Regions from separate parts of the Cupriavidus sp. DB3 genome, predicted to be linked through region 2. Evidence: predicted binding sites of a transcription regulator. Region 2 holds the regulator's gene; the other holds the start of a gene.
The links. Region 2 encodes sigma-54, which starts transcription at its own class of promoters, with help from an activator protein. Its sites were predicted from a motif close to TGGCANGNAANCTGCTTT; they were not measured.

Region 1 (7,690 bases), on a different contig from region 2:
TCTGTTCGAACGCCTCCAGCGTCGGAATCCACTTGTCCGGTTCCTGCTGCAGGCCGAACTGCAGTTCGTCGGGATGCCAGACCAGCGTCAGCGGATGGCGCAGGTAGAACGGCAGCGTGTGGTCGAGCATGCCGACGCCATAGAACGGCATGTCGTCCTTCAGCACCTGCTGAATGGCGGGTACCAGATCGATGCCGGAGGTGCGCCGGCCCATCACCTCATGGCCGAGCAGCGCGACCGTGAAGCTGGTGTACATCGCCAGGCCGTAGACCACGATGCTGGCCAGCCGGCCGTTGCGCCGCGCCAGCCAGTGGGCGAGCAGCACGCCGGCGAACATGACGACGAAGGCGGCGCCGATCCACAGCGCGAAGATCCGGTAATAGGCGTTGGGCGTGTTGTCGGAATCGAGCGTCGCGACCACCGGCGTGGCGGCCAGCCCGAGCACCGAAACGCCCAGCATCAGCAGCACCAGGCGGCGCCAGCCGGTGTCGCCGATGCGGTCCAGCGCGACGCCGGCCAGCATCCCCAGCGCCGGGAAGATCGGCACGATATAGCCGGGCAGCTTGGAGTTCGACAGGCTGAAGAAGACGAAGATGGCGCCGGCCCAGACCAGCATCAGCAGGGCTGGGCGCAGCGGGACGGCATTTGCCGGCTCCCCCGCCTGCGCCGCCTGCGCGGCCTCGGTCCGCTCGCGGCGCACCGCGCGCCAGATGCCCGGCGCCAGCGCCAGCCACGGCAGGAAGCCGGCCAGCAACAGGGGCACGAAGTACCACACCGGTCCCTGGCGATGATGGACGCTGGTCGTATAGCGCTGCCAATGCTCGTGGATGAAGAAGAAGCGCAGGAATTCCGGATTGCGCTCGGCGATCAGCCAGAACCACGGCACCGTGATCGCCAGCAGCAGCGCGGCGCCCCACAGCAGATGCAGGCGGCGCCACAGGCCGAAGTCGCGCGTGATGGCGGTGTAGACCACCAGCACCAGCCCGGGCAACGCGATGCCGATCAGCCCCTTGGTCAGGATGGCGACGCCCATCGCGGCCCAGCAGCCCAGCATCCAGCCGCGGCGTGCGGCCGGGGTGGTGTCCGGATGCTGCGCCAGCAGCATGCAGGCCAGCACGCAGGCGAGCGCGCCGGCCAGCGTCATGTCCAGCGAATTGAAGTGCGCGGCGACGCTCCACATCGGTGCCGCGGCCAGCGCCAGGCCGGCCAGCCAGCCGGCGCGCGCGCCGAACCAGCGCCCGGCCGCCCACATCGACGCGAGCAGGCCGATGAAGCCGGACAGCGCCACGCACAGCCGCGCCTGCCACTCGCCGAGCCCGAAGGCGGTATAGGTCAGCGCCGTCACCCACAGGTGAAAGGGCGGCTTCTCGAAATACTTGACGCCGTTGTAGCGGATCGTGACCCAGTCGCCGCTGGCGAACATCTCGCGGGCGATCTCGGCATAGCGGCCTTCGTCGGAGCGCAACAGATGGCGGGCGTCCAGCGTCCCGAACCAGAGCAGGACGATATACAGGACGACCAGGGCAATCACCGCCGCGGACAAGCCGGCGGCGCGCGTGGTCGGGGAACGGCGCATGAAACTCCTGAAACGGTGCTGCGCGGCCTCGGCCGCTTGCTGACAACCCGCTACGGAGCGCTGCCGCTCCGTGTGGTGCATACGACGCCTATGTCAACGGCGAAGTTCGCATTTTGTGCGAAAGCTATGACGGCTGATACCGAAAAATGTCCTACAGGGGACCGCACCGGAGGGCTTTTTCCGGCTCGGGACATATGTCCTGTGGCGTCCATTTCACTTTTCGTGCCTCGTCGCCCCGGTCGGCAGCGGCGACGCACCGCCGCCCGCGCGGGCACGGGCGGCGCGCGATGGGCGCACGGACGCAAAAAAACCCGCCGGCAGCGGGTTCTTGAATTCGCCATCGGGACGGGCCGCCCCCGGGCTGGCCCGTCGGGCCGATGTCAGTTCGCCGGCTTGGCGGGCTTGGCCTTCTTCGCCTTGTGGCCGTTCTTCTTGCCTTCGTCCTGGCCCGGCGCGAGATCGGCGCGCGTGCTCTGGTTGGTGCCCTGGGTGTAGGGATCGAACTTGTCGCCGGCTTTCGCCCCCTGGCTGTAGGGGTCGAACTTCTCGCCCGCCTTGGCGCCTTGCGAGTACGGGTCGAACTGCTTCTTGCCGCCGGTGTTCTGGGCGTGCACCGCCAGCGAGGCGGTGCCGATGCACAGCGCGATGGCCGTCGCGACGAACTTGCTCATGGTGTCTCCTCGAAAGTTGCCGTCCATCGGATGGGCGGCTGACGATGGGCAGGCGCCGACGCGCCGCCCGCGCCAGTGTCTCCAACCTGTCTTGCGGCTGTCAAGCGAGTCATACCGGGCGTCGCGGGCGCGTCGGCCTCATGGAAAGCGAGGATTGCCGGGGTCGCCGGCCCCGGTATGCGCCTATTCCGTGACCGCGTCGGACGGATGCTTCCACGCCTCGCGGACCTCGGCCGACGGGGCCAGCGCCAGGTTGATGCCACGTCCGCCGATCGGCTTCTGGAACCAGCGCTGCTGCAGCGCCTCGATCTGCGGGCCGCGATAGACGCCGGCCAGGGTCTCGTCGACCAGCCGCTTCCACGCCGGGTCCGACTTCGACAGCATCAGCGCGTTCTGCTCGACCGACAGCGCGGGACCGACGATCACGAATTGCGATGGATCCTTGGCGCGGGCGCGCAGGCCGGCCAGCAGCACGTCGTCCATCACGAAGGCCTGGGCGCGGCCGGACTCGAGCAGCAGGAACGATTCGCCGTGGTCCTTGGCGTAGACGTCGCGATAGCCGTACTGGCCCTTGAGCCGGCGCACGTGGCGGTCGCCGGTCGAGCCGGCGCTCGTCACCACGGTCTTGCCGCGCAGGTCCTCGAGCGAGTCGATGCCCGCATCGGCACGCACCAGCATCCGCACCGTCGACACATAGTGCGAGACGCTGAAGGCGACCTGCTTCTGGCGCTCGAGCGTGTTGGTGTTCGGCGCGCAGTCGAGGTCGACCAGGCCGTTGACGATGGCGGGGATGCGGTTCTGCGGCGTCAGCGGCATCCAGCGCACCTTCAGGTCCTTCAGGCCGAGCGCCTGGCGGGCGCCCTCGGCCGCGCGCAGGCACAGGTCGACCGCGTAGCCGGCCGGCTGGCCCTTGTCGTCGGCGAACGAGAACGGCAGCGCGGACTCGCGGTAGCCGAGCACGATGGTGCCGCTGGAGCGGATCTTGTCGATGACCGGACCGTGCAACGCCTCGGCGCCGGCGGCGTGGGCGATGCCGGTGCCGAGCAGGGCTGCCGCGAGGAGGACCGGGCGGAACGAACGAAGAGGGCGACGGAAAGAACGAAGGGAGGACAGCATGGCGAAGCGATAGAAAACAGCAAAGACCAAAGGGTAGCGATAGGGAGGAGTCAGGGGAAGGACAACTTCGTCATAAGTAAATACCCTAGGTCGATGTGATGACGCGGGCACAATGACCGGTCCAGCATGGCGGCGCCGGCACCTGCACCCGGGTACAATCCCGGGCCACGCGCCCGGTGTCGCGTCGCGCACGGGCGCGTCGAGGCTGGTCCGCGATTTCCGTTCGGTTCCCGTTCGCTTCCCGTCTGTCACCCATGTCTTCGCAACCCGCGCGCCTGGCCGGCATCGATGCGCTCAAGGCCATCGGCTCGCAACTGATCGTGCTGCACCATCTGGCCTTCTACGGGCCGATGTCCGATGCGGCCCATTCCCTCGCCCCCGCCCTGATCGACTGGCTCGCCGACTACGCGCGCATCGCCGTCCAGCTCTTCCTGGTGATCGGCGGCTTCCTGGCGGCGCGCAGCCTGGCGCCGGAGGGACTGCTGCGCGCGTCCCGCCCGCTGGCGGCGCTGCTGCGGCGCTATCGCAAGCTCGTCGTGCCCTTCGCCGCGGCCATTGTCCTCGCCATCGCCGCGGCGGCGCTCGCGCGGCAGGGCATGGACCATCCCTCGATTCCGGCGCCGCCGCAATGGGGCCAGCTGCTGGCGCATCTGCTGCTGTTGCACGACGTGCTCGATATCGACGCGCTGTCCGCGGGCGTCTGGTATGTCGCGATCGATTTCCAGCTGTTCGGGCTGCTGTTGCTGGCGCTTTGGCTGGCGCGCCGGATGCCCGCCAGCAGGCGTGTCCGCGTAGGCGTGGCGCTGGTGGCGGCGCTCGGCCTGGCCTCGCTGTTCTGGTTCAACCGGGACGCCGGCTGGGACATGTGGGCGATCTATTTCTTCGGCGCCTACGGCCTGGGCGTGCTCGGCTACTGGGCCTCCAATCCCGGGCGCTCCCCCTGGTGGATCGCGGCGCTCGCGGCGGTGGGCGTCGCCGCGCTGATGGTCGATATGCGCTCGCGCATCGCACTGGCGGTCGTCGTCGCGCTGTGGCTGGCGATGGCACGGCGCGGCGGCTGGCTGTCGTCGTGGCCGCGCGGCCGTGTCTTCGCCACGTTCGGCGCGATCTCGTACTCGGTGTTCCTGGTGCACTTCCCGATCTGCCTGCTGGTCAACAGCCTGATGTCGCAGCTCGCGCCCGGCATGCCGTGGCTCAACGCGGCCGGCATGGCGATGGCGTGGCTGGCCAGCAACGCCGCCGGTGCGCTTTTTTACCGATATGTCGAATCGCGCGACCCCCTCGCGTCGCTGGGCAAGTTGTTGTTGCGCAACCGTACGGGGCTCGCCGGCTAGCAGGCGTTGCCCGCCTGCAACATCGGCGGCGCTGCACGATACGTGGGCGCCGCATGAACCGTTGTTGTGCCGCAGTTGGTGAGGGAGCGTACTCAAAAGGGGAAAACGCCCATACGCGCTTGGCATGGCGATTGCCTACCATCAAGGTAAACCTGACCGTTTGGTCAGGATTCACGCCTCGAGGCTGCCATGTCCGATCACATCGTCCTGACCTCGCACGCACGCCGCGACAAGCCGGCCGAGCCGATCCACTGGGGGGCGCCGACCGCGGCCGAGCGCGGACCCGTGATCGCGACGCTGACCAATCCGGCGCATCGCAACGTGATCGGGACGCATGCCGGCGCCTATGCGGTCTATCGCGCGCTGGCGGTCGCTTCGGGCACGTTGCAGCGCGACCACCGCCCCGACCTGACCGACACCGCGCCGGCCGAGCCGATCGGCCCGCATCCGCAATGGGGCGATCCCGACAAGATCGTGTCGCTGGACCCGTGGGGACATCTGGTCTCGACCGTCTTCGCCGACCGCATCGCTGCGGGCGTCGATATCCGGCCGACCATCGCCGTCACGCGCGCCCATATCAACATGCCGGAACTGGTGGCGGCGATCGCCGCCGGCCGGCTGATCCCCGACGGCAGGATCCTGTTTGCCAACGGCGACGTGCGGGTGACCAAGGCCGCCGTCGATCCGGTCTGGTATCTGCCCGGCATGGCGCGCCGCTTCGGCATCAAGGAGAGCGCGCTGCGCCGCAGCCTGTTCGAGCAGACCAGCGGCATGTTCCCGGAGCTGGTGACCCGTCCCGACCTGAAGGTCTTCCTGCCGCCCATCGGCGGCATGACGCTGTATTTCTTCGGCGACGTCAGCCAGCTGGGCAAGCCGCAGACGCCTGTCGCCTGCCGCGTGCACGACGAATGCAACGGATCGGACGTATTCGGGTCGGACATCTGTACGTGCCGCCCGTATCTGGCGCACGGTATCGAGGTGTGCATCGAGATGGCCCAGCAGGGCGGGGTCGGACTGGTGGTCTACAACCGCAAGGAAGGCCGCGCGCTGGGCGAGGTCACCAAGTTCCTGGTCTACAACGCGCGCAAGCGGCAGGTCGGCGGCGATCGCGCCGAGACCTATTTCGCGCGGACCGAATGCGTGGCCGGCGTGCAGGACATGCGCTTCCAGGAGCTGATGCCCGATGTCTTCCACTGGCTGGGCATCCGTCGCATTGACCGCTGGGCCTCGATGAGCAATATGAAACACGGCGCGCTGGTCGCGCAGGGAATCGAAGTGGTCGAGCAGGTGCCGATTCCCGATGCGCTGATTCCGGCCGATGCGAGGGTGGAGATCGACGCCAAGGTGGCGGCGGGCTACTTCACCCGTTACACGCCTCCGGACGCCACCGAACTGACGGTGGCCAAGGGCAGGGGACTGGACGAATGACAGAACGAAACGATGCGGCATCGATGGGCGCGGCGGGGCAAGCCGGCGCGCAGGCCCGTGCTTCGCGCGAGGGCTGGCAAAGCTGGGTGGAACCCGATCATCCGGCGTCGCCGTTGTTGACGGCGCAGGCGGTGCGCGCGCGCTGCGCCGCCGTGACGGCCGCGGTGGCGGCCGGCGATTCGCAGTGGTTCAGCTGGCATCCCGAGCGGGTCCCGGCGATCGCCGACTATGTGGCCACCACCATCCGCTCGCGCTACCGCGATCTGCAGGTGCCCTACCACAGCCGCTGGCGCCATTTCGAGAGCGGCGGACCGGGCGAGCTGCGCGACCGCTGGGGCATCCTCTGCGAACGCGCGGCGCTGACCGGCGACGATCATCGCGAAGAGCGCGCGCGCATCGGCATCGACCTGGTGATTCCCAGCGTGCTGCTCGACGCGGGCGCCGGGCCCGACTGGCGCTACCGCGACCCGGCCAGCGACCTGAGCCTGAGCCGCTCCGAAGGGCTGGGCGTGGCCAGCTTCGACCTGTTCGCGCGCGGCGGTTTCTCCGCGACGCCGGACGAGCCGCTGCGCTCGGATGCCGAGCGGCTGGCGCAGATCGACCCCTCGACGCTGGCCACTGCCTTCCAGGTCGCGCAGCACAATCCGCTGGTCGGCCTCGAGGGCCGGGCGGGTCTGGTGCGCCGGCTCGGCAAGGTCGCGCAGGCCACGCCGGCGGTGTTCGGCGAGCCGGCAAGACTCGGCAATCTGTTCGACTATCTGAAGGCGCATGCCAGCGAGGGGCGCATCGACGCGGCCTTCGTGCTGCGCACGCTGCTGGTCGCGCTGGGGCCGGTCTGGCCGGGGCGGCTGCAGCTCGAAGGCGTGTCGCTTGGCGATTGCTGGCGCCATCCGGCCAGCCCCGACGGCCTGGTGCCCTTCCACAAGCTGACGCAGTGGCTGACCTACTCGCTGCTCGAGCCGCTGGAGGACGGCGGCCTGACGGTGATCGGGCTCGATGCGCTGACGGGCCTGCCCGAATATCGCAACGGCGGCCTGCTGTACGACTTCGAGCTGATGGTGCCGCGCGATGCGAGCTTCGCCGAGGCGGTGCACCGGGTCGACGAGCCCGCCATCGTCGAATGGCGCGCACTGACGGTGACGGGCCTCGATCTGGTCGCCGAGGCAACGCGGCAGGCGCTGGGCCTGTCCGCCAAGGCCTTTCCGCTGGCGCGCGTGCTGGAGGGCGGTACCTGGGCGGCGGGCCGGCGCATCGCCGCCAAGCGCCGGCCAGGCGGTCCGCCGCCGTTCGCGATCGACAGCGACGGCACCGTGTTCTGAGTTCCTGAGCCCGTGCAGGGCGCGGCTGTCGCAAACGCTGCGCGCCTGCACGCCGTCGTCCCGCCCCGGCCGCATCCGGCCACGGCCGCATCGAGGAGTGCCATCATGACCGCCCTGTCTGCCGATCTGTCCGTCGATCCGTCCGTGGCGCTGTCCACGGGGCTGCCCACGGGACTGTCCGCGGGACTGCCCGCGGGCGTGCCGCCCATCGCGCCGGCCGCCGCTTCCGTGATGGTGGTCGACCAC
Region 2 (7,690 bases):
AATTCGCCGTCGTTGCGGCGAACCAGCTGGACCACGAGCTTGAGCTTCATCTTCCGGCGCACAGCGGTTTCGCCGAAGATCGTCTTGATGTCGAGCAGGCCCAGGCCGCGCACTTCCAGCAGGTTCTGCAGCAGCGGCGGGCAGCGGCCCTCGACGAAATCGGGGCCAAGACGCACGAAATCGACCGCATCGTCGGCGACCAGGCCGTGTCCGCGCGAGATCAATTCGAGGCCCAGCTCGCTCTTGCCAAGGCCCGATTCGCCCATGATCAGCACGCCCATGCCGAGGATATCGAGGAACACCCCGTGCATGGTCACGCGCGGCGCGGAAATGCGCGACAGATACAGCCGCAGGTGGTCGATGACCGCGGCCGAGGATACCGGCGTCGTGAACAGCGGCGTGGAAGAGCGCGTGCAGCGCAGTTCCAGGTCCGGCGGCGGCTCCATGCCGTCGGCCACCACCAGGAAGGGCGGCTCGAGCAGGATCAGCTCGCCCATCTGGCGCTTGCGCGTTTCGTCGTCGAGCCGCTGGTAGTAGGTGATCTCCGGCTTGCCGAGCACCTGGATCCGGTTCGGGTGAATCAGGTTCAAGTGGCCGACCAGGTCGGCCGCCGAGGTCGCCTCGCGTGCGAAGTCGAGATCGAAGGCGCGATCGGCGCCCTCCAGCCCGGCCACCCAGGACAATTTGAGGTCGGCTGCGTTGTCGTCGAAGATCGACTGGGAGGTAACGCCGGTGAGTTCCATGCGGGATGAGGCGGGGCGCTGGGGCGGTGGTGAATGCGGGTGGCGCGGCGGTGGGCCGCTTACGCCGAGAGGGTCAAGGATGCCATTGCACCAGCAACTGGTGAACCGCATCGGGCGTCGGCAAAGCGGCGAGGCCTTCACGCATATCGCGATCGGACAATAGCTGAGCGATTTCCGACAGGATTTCGAGATGCTGCTGCGTGGCCTGTTCGGGGACCAGCAGGAAGATCAACAGCGAAACGGGCTTGCCATCGGGCGATTCGAACGGAATCGGCTCGGCAAGCCGCATGAAGGCGGCCAGCGGCTGCTTCAGGCCCTTGATGCGGCCATGCGGAATGGCCACGCCGGCGCCAAGGCCGGTCGAGCCGAGCGATTCGCGGGCGAACAGATTGTCGGTCACCGTGGCGCGCGCCACGCCATGGTTGTTCTCGAACAGCAGCCCGGCCTGTTCGAACACGCGTTTTTTGCTGGTGACGCTGACGTCGAGCGAGATATTGCCGGGCGGCAGCAGTTTGGCCAAACGGTTCATTTGAAATGCGCGGAATTCCTGATACTGGCGCCGCCATGCGGTTTCTTGCCGGCGTGGGCCGGTCTGCCGTTGCTGGGCGGTGCGTTCGTTGCCGCCGCTTCCCGACTATCAGCGTGCGGCACATTATAGTGCAGGGGGGCTCCCTGCCGTCCGATGCCGATCGCCCCGAGCGGCATTGCGCAAGGAAACGGGGCGGGCATTCTCTATATGTATTGCACAGCATACACCGGGAAGCCGGCCAGACGGAACCCCATCCCGGTTTCATCCTATAGGTTGCACGGCGAGGCGGCACCGCGGCCTCGCTCGAACGTCCACGCGGGGCGCAAAAAAGCCGTGCTCCTGGCACGGCTTCTTTCCTCACTTCAAGGCCGGCCGGCGTTGTGGCCGAGCCGAATCTTCAAGCTACTGCTGGGCCTGACTGGCCACGAAGCTGTGGTACTTCAGCGATTCGCGGTCGTGGCTCTGCACCTTGTCCTTGTAGCGGATCACTTGCCGGTCCAGCTTGTCGACCAGCATGTCGATCGCCGCATAGAGATCTTCGTGGTGCGCCTCGACAAAGATGTCCTTGCCCTTCAGATGCACATTGATTTCCGCGCGTTGACGGCGATCCTTTTCCTTTTGATTGTCGACCGATAGCAGCACGCTGACGTCAATAACCTGATCGAAATGCCTGAGGATTCGCTCCAGTTTCGTTTCCACGTACTCACGCAGCGAAGGCGTGATGTCCAAGTGGTGTCCACTGATCTTGAAGTTCATAGCGCTTCTCCTTCTGAAAGAGCCGCACCAGGCAGGCGATGCGACTCGGCTACAAAGACTTGCGAAGGTTCACGGCGGGGATCTTCAAGGCTTCACGGTATTTGGCGACGGTACGTCGCGCCACGACGAAGCCTTGTTCCCCCAGCAGTTCGGCAATCCGGCTGTCGGACAACGGGTTTCTGGGGTCTTCGGCTCCTATCAACTGCTTGATCAGCGCACGGATTGCGGTGGAAGAGGCGGCACCGCCGGTTTCGGTCGATACATGGCTGCCAAAGAAATATTTCAGCTCGAATGTCCCCATCGGGGTGGCCATGTACTTATTGGTAGTCACACGAGAAATGGTCGACTCGTGTAGACCCAGTGTATCGGCTATCTCCCTCAAAACCAAGGGGCGCATCGCAATTTCACCGTGCGTGAAGAAATTCTTTTGCCGCTCCACGATGGCTTGTGCGACGCGCAAAATGGTGTCGAAACGCTGCTGGATATTCTTGATGAGCCAGCGCGCCTCCTGCAGTTTCTGCTGCAATCCCGCGGCGCCGGTATCGCCTTTTGCACCGCGCAAGATTTGCGCATACATGTCGTTGATGCGCAGCCGCGGCATCACATCGGGATTGAGCTGGGCGATCCAGTTATGGCCGCTCTTGCGCACGAACACGTCGGGCACGACGAAATCCGCTTCCGGCCGGCTGTAGGCGTGGCCGGGATAGGGCGCGAGCGAGCGGATCAGCTCGTGCGCGGCCTTCAGCTGCATGTCGTCGACCTGCAGCGCCTTCTTCAGGCGGGTGTAATCGCGCGCGGCCAGCAGTTCGAGGTGATGGCGCACGATCGTCATCGCCAGCTCGCGCTGCGGATGTTCGATGCGGCGCAGTTGCAGCGACAGGCATTCGGCCGCGTTGCGCGCCCCGACCCCGGGCGGGTCGAAGCTTTGCAGCAGCGTCAGCATCGCATGCACTTCGTCGAGCTCGAATTCGAGCTCTTCAGGCAATTCGGAAAGGATTTCCTCGAGCGAGGCGCTCAGGTAGCCGTCGTCGTCGAGCGATTCGATCAGGAAAATCGCCAGGCCCTTGTCGCGCGTGGAGATTTTCAGCGGCGCCAATTGCTCCATCAGATATTCGCGCAGCGTGGGCTCGGCATCGCGCAATTGCAGCGGCGTTTTCTCGTCCTCGTCGCTTTGCGGACGGCGGGCGAAATCGTCCAGGCTCCAGTCGCCGCCATAATCGTCGCCCGCGCCGTCGGCATAGCCGTCGTCGGCGGACGCGGCGCCATCCGCGCGCGAATCGGCGGGGGCCGTCGGCTCGGAAGACGGGGTCGTGGTGGTGGTCTGGACATTGACCGACCCGTCGGCGGCGACCCGCAGCGGGCTTTCGATCCAGTCGTTTTCGCGTTCGAGCAGGGGATTCTCGGTCAGCGCCTGCTCGACTTCCTGTTGCAGTTCCAGCGTGGAGAGCTGCAACAGCCGGATCGACTGCTGCAGCTGCGGCGTCAGGGCCAGATGCTGGGAGAGGCGTAGCTGTAGCGACGGTTTCATGCGGCCTATTTTATGCGCAACTTCGGCCGCGATGGAACGGAATTTGCTATCGGAAGTTTCGATTGCGTGGTCAGAAGCGATTGCCTGATGGATCACCAGGGAAGGAACGGTACATGAACCGCGCACGAACGAAAACGGCCGCCCTCTGTACGAGGGCGGCCGCGCGCCAAACCGCCATTACATGCGGAAGTTTTCGCCCAGATAGACGCGCCGCACCGATTCATTGGCGATGATGTCCTTGGGCTCGCCGGCCGCGAGCACCGCGCCTTCGCTGATGATGTACGCGTGGTCGCAGATGCCCAGCGTCTCGCGCACGTTGTGGTCGGTGATCAGCACGCCGATATTGCGTGCCTTCAGGAAGCTGACGATGCGCTGGATCTCGCCGACCGCGATCGGATCGACGCCGGCGAACGGCTCGTCGAGCAGGATGAAGCGCGGCGCCGAGGCAAGCGCCCGTGCGATCTCGACGCGGCGGCGCTCGCCGCCCGACAGCGACAGCGCGGGGTTGTTGCGCAGGTGCGCGATCTGCAGATCGTCGAGCAGGCTGTCCAGCCGCCGCTCGATCTCGGCGCCGGACAGCGCCTTGCCGTTGTCTCGCTGCAGTTCCAGCACCGCGCGGATGTTCTGCTCGACATTGAGCTTGCGGAACACCGACGCTTCCTGCGGCAGGTACGACAGGCCCATGCGCGCGCGCTCGTGGATCGGCAGGCCGCTGATGTGCTGGCCGTCGAGCACGATGTCGCCTTCGTCGAGCGCGACCAGGCCCACGATCATGTAGAACGAGGTGGTCTTGCCCGCGCCATTGGGGCCGAGCAGGCCGACGACCTCGCCGCTCTTGACGTCCAGCGACACGTCCTTGACCACGGTGCGCGAGCCGTAGCGCTTCTTCAGATGACGCACCACCAGGTTGCTGGTGGCCGGCATCGTGCCCGCGCCGGCACCGGCTGCGGTGTTGGCGTTGGCGGCGGGAGCGGTGGCGGTAGCGGTGTCGGCAACGGACATGTGGGCAATCCTTTGATACTGCGTCATGCGAAGCGGGCGTGGCGAAGCGTACGTGGCGGAGCGTGCGCGGCGTGCGGGTACGTCAGGCCCGGGAAGCGATCAGGGCTTGGCCGTCGGCGAGCCTTTCAGGTCCACGCCGGCGCCACTGCCGCCGGTCCCCTGGCTCTGGCGCGGCGACAGCACGGCGCGTACGCGGCCGGACGGGTTCGCCGGCGCCGCGTTGCCGCTGCCACCGGCCGCGGTGTAGAACTCGTTGCGGCTGTCGTAGGTCAGCACCGCGCCGCGGATCTCGTCGACCACCTTGGCGCCCGCCAGCCGCGCCATGCGCGCATTGCCGATCAGCTTGGCCACTTCCTGCTTGCCGTCGTATTCGATGCGGTCGCCCCAGCCGTCGATGTACTCGTCGACGTTGTCGCGCTTCTGCCGGATATAGGCCTGCTTGCCGCCCTTGGACGTGGCCACCGCGTACTGGTAGCCCTCGGGATCGGTGCGGACCTCGGCGGCATCGGACTTGAGCACCATGGTCCCCTTGGTCAGCACCACGTTGCCGGTCAGCGTATAGATCTGCTTGACGTCGTCGTAGCTGGCGTTGTCGGCCTCGAGCACCAGCGGCTTGTCGCGGTCGGCGCGTTCGGCGAGCGCCGGCAGGGCGAGCGTCATGCCGGCGGCGAAGGCGAGCAGCACGGCGGTGGCGCGGCGGCGGGTCCAGGTCGTCAGGGTCAGGGTCATGTTGGCCACGATGGCGTTGATTGGCGTTGTCCGGGAATCGTCCAGACGGGGCGGGTGGCCCGGACTGGCGCGGAGATCGTTCGAATGGTGCGCGCCTGGCGCGGGGGCGCGATGCGTCATGGCTGTTTCGCGCCGCCGCCGCGCGGCGCCATCACGATGGTGCCGCGCACATTGCCGAGCAGATTGACCTCGCGCGTGACATTGTTGAAGACCAGGCCGTTGGCCGTCATCACCGACGGTCCGCGGGTCAGCTTGACCGGCTTGTCGGTCTTCACGATGTCGTCGTTGATCAGGATCTGGAAGTAGCTCGAGGTCGCGCTCATCTGCGGGTCCTGCGATGGATCGGCGCCCTGCACGCGAACGATATGGGCGTTGCCGAACAGGTCGATCACGCTGGCGTCGGCGTTCATCTTGCCCAGGTCCGCGGTACCGGTCACCGGCGGCCGGTCCGGTTCGTAGGCGCGCATCGCCGGCCGCGTGACCTCGTAGGTCTGGTCGTCCTCGTAATGGATCATCCGCTCGCCGGTGAAGCGCATCTTGGTGCTGCCGTCCTCGGCCAGTTCGGTCGCGGTGAAGCGCTCCATCCAGTAGTCGGGCACATGGCGCTTCTGGCGTTCGGTATCGCTGACCTGGCGCGGCGTGTTGATCTGCACCAGCCAGAACGTACTGCCGGCAACGAGCGCCATCAGCAGCAGCGGCATCAGCCGCAGCGCGAGGCGGGACAGGGAAGGGAACAGATCCCGCATGGCGTTCGTCAGATGACCTTGGCCCGGGTCAGGTCATGGATATGCAGCGCGCCCACCAGGCGCTGGTCGGCGTCGACCACCAGCAGCTGGTTGATGCGGTTTGCTTCCATGACCTGCACCGCCTCGACCGCGAGCTGGTCCGGCCCGACGGTGAAGGGGTTGGCATGCATGACCTCGCCGATCGGCACGGTCTTCCAGTCGCGCGGCGTTTCCAGCAGCCGGCGCAGGTCGCCGTCGGTGAAGACGCCGATCGCGCGGCCCTCGGCATCGACGATGGCGGTCATGGCCATGCCCTTGCGGGTGATCTCCATCAGGGCCTGTGCCAGCGGCGTGCTTTCGCGGACTTCGGGCACCGCATTGCCGGTGCGCATCACGTCCCGCACATGGGTCAGCAGCTTGCGGCCGAGCGCACCGCCGGGGTGCGAGCGGGCGAAGTCCTCTTCGCCGAAACCGCGCGCGTCGAGCACCGCCACCGCCAGCGCGTCGCCCAGCGCCAGCGCCGCCGTCGTGCTGGCGGTCGGGGCGAGATTCAGCGGGCAGGCTTCCTTCTCGACGCGGGCGTCCAGATGCGCGTCGGCCAGCTGCGCCAGGTTCGATTCGACATTGCCGGTCACCGAGATCAGCTTGGCGCCGATGCGCTTGACGATCGGCACGATCGACAGCAGCTCGGAGGTTTCGCCCGAATTGGAGAAGGCGATCAGCACGTCGTCGCGCGTGACCATGCCGAGGTCGCCATGCGAGGCCTCGGCGGGATGGACGAAGAAGGCGGGCGTGCCGGTCGAGGCCAGCGTGGCCGCGACCTTGCGGCCGATATGGCCGGACTTGCCGATGCCGGAAACGACCACGCGGCCCGAGCACTCCAGCACCAGCTGCACCGCCCGCGCGAAGTCCGGCGTCAGCCGCGACGACAACGCGGCGACCGCATCGGCTTCGATCTGCAGGGTATGGCGTGCGAGCTCGAGTGCTCTTTCCGCATTGAAATTGGCTATCATGGCGACGAAGTATACCAATGAATGCGATGACGCCCGGGCCGGTCGCGGCGCGTCCGGCCCGGCGTCTGCCTCCGCGTCCGGGTTCGGTCTGCGCCGGCTGGCCGCCCCCGGCAACATGCCGCCGTGCCGGGCAGGCCGTTCCTGGTCCACCGCTTGCTTTACCGCCGGCGCAACCGCCGCACTGCTGCACCGCTATTCGGACCACAGCTCGCACCACAACCAGTACCGCACGAGCACCGCTCGCACCACCGCTCGCACCACCACCGGCCCGCCCGAATGCATTCTCCGCTGGACTTGACCCTTGTGCTGCTGGCCGCCGCCGTGCTCGGCGTGGTTGCTTTCCGCATGCTGCAGCTGCCGCCGATGCTCGGCTATCTGGCGGTCGGCATCCTGATCGGACCGCACGCGCTTGGCCTGGCCAGCGATTCGGGGCAAACCAAGTACCTGGCCGAGTTCGGCGTGGTCTTTTTGATGTTCTCGATCGGGCTGGAGTTCAATCTGGCCAAGCTGCGCTCGATGCGGCGGCTGGTGTTCGGCCTGGGCGGCAGCCAGGTGGTGCTGACCATGCTGGCGGTGGCGCCGGTCGGCTGGCTGTTCAGCGCGGTGTTCGACCTGAGCTGGCAGGCCTCGATCGCGCTGGGCGGCGCGCTGGCGATGTCGTCGAC

Region 1: K7G19_RS04665 (GTP cyclohydrolase II) is a predicted target of sigma-54. The motif match lies at 4,818-4,835, and genes of this name have one in related genera.

What each region holds. Positions count from the first base shown of each region.
Region 1 covers NZ_JAIZPL010000001.1:1,058,548-1,066,237, reverse strand. The annotation lists gene K7G19_RS04685 (glycosyltransferase family 39 protein) at 1-1,576, opposite strand, end outside; gene K7G19_RS04680 (amino acid ABC transporter permease) at 1,957-2,247, opposite strand; gene K7G19_RS04675 (amino acid ABC transporter substrate-binding protein) at 2,431-3,363, opposite strand; gene K7G19_RS04670 (acyltransferase) at 3,618-4,697, shown strand; gene K7G19_RS04665 (GTP cyclohydrolase II) at 4,887-6,125, shown strand; gene K7G19_RS04660 (URC4/urg3 family protein) at 6,149-7,444, shown strand; gene upp (uracil phosphoribosyltransferase) at 7,676-7,690, shown strand, end outside.
Region 2 covers NZ_JAIZPL010000005.1:601,520-609,209, reverse strand. The annotation lists gene hprK (HPr(Ser) kinase/phosphatase) at 1-743, opposite strand, end outside; gene ptsN (PTS IIA-like nitrogen regulatory protein PtsN) at 817-1,272, opposite strand; gene hpf (ribosome hibernation-promoting factor, HPF/YfiA family) at 1,675-2,028, opposite strand; gene K7G19_RS19045 (RNA polymerase factor sigma-54) at 2,078-3,556, opposite strand; gene lptB (LPS export ABC transporter ATP-binding protein) at 3,734-4,558, opposite strand; gene lptA (lipopolysaccharide transport periplasmic protein LptA) at 4,658-5,287, opposite strand; gene lptC (LPS export ABC transporter periplasmic protein LptC) at 5,404-6,033, opposite strand; gene K7G19_RS19025 (SIS domain-containing protein) at 6,042-7,025, opposite strand; gene K7G19_RS19020 (monovalent cation:proton antiporter family protein) at 7,302-7,690, shown strand, end outside.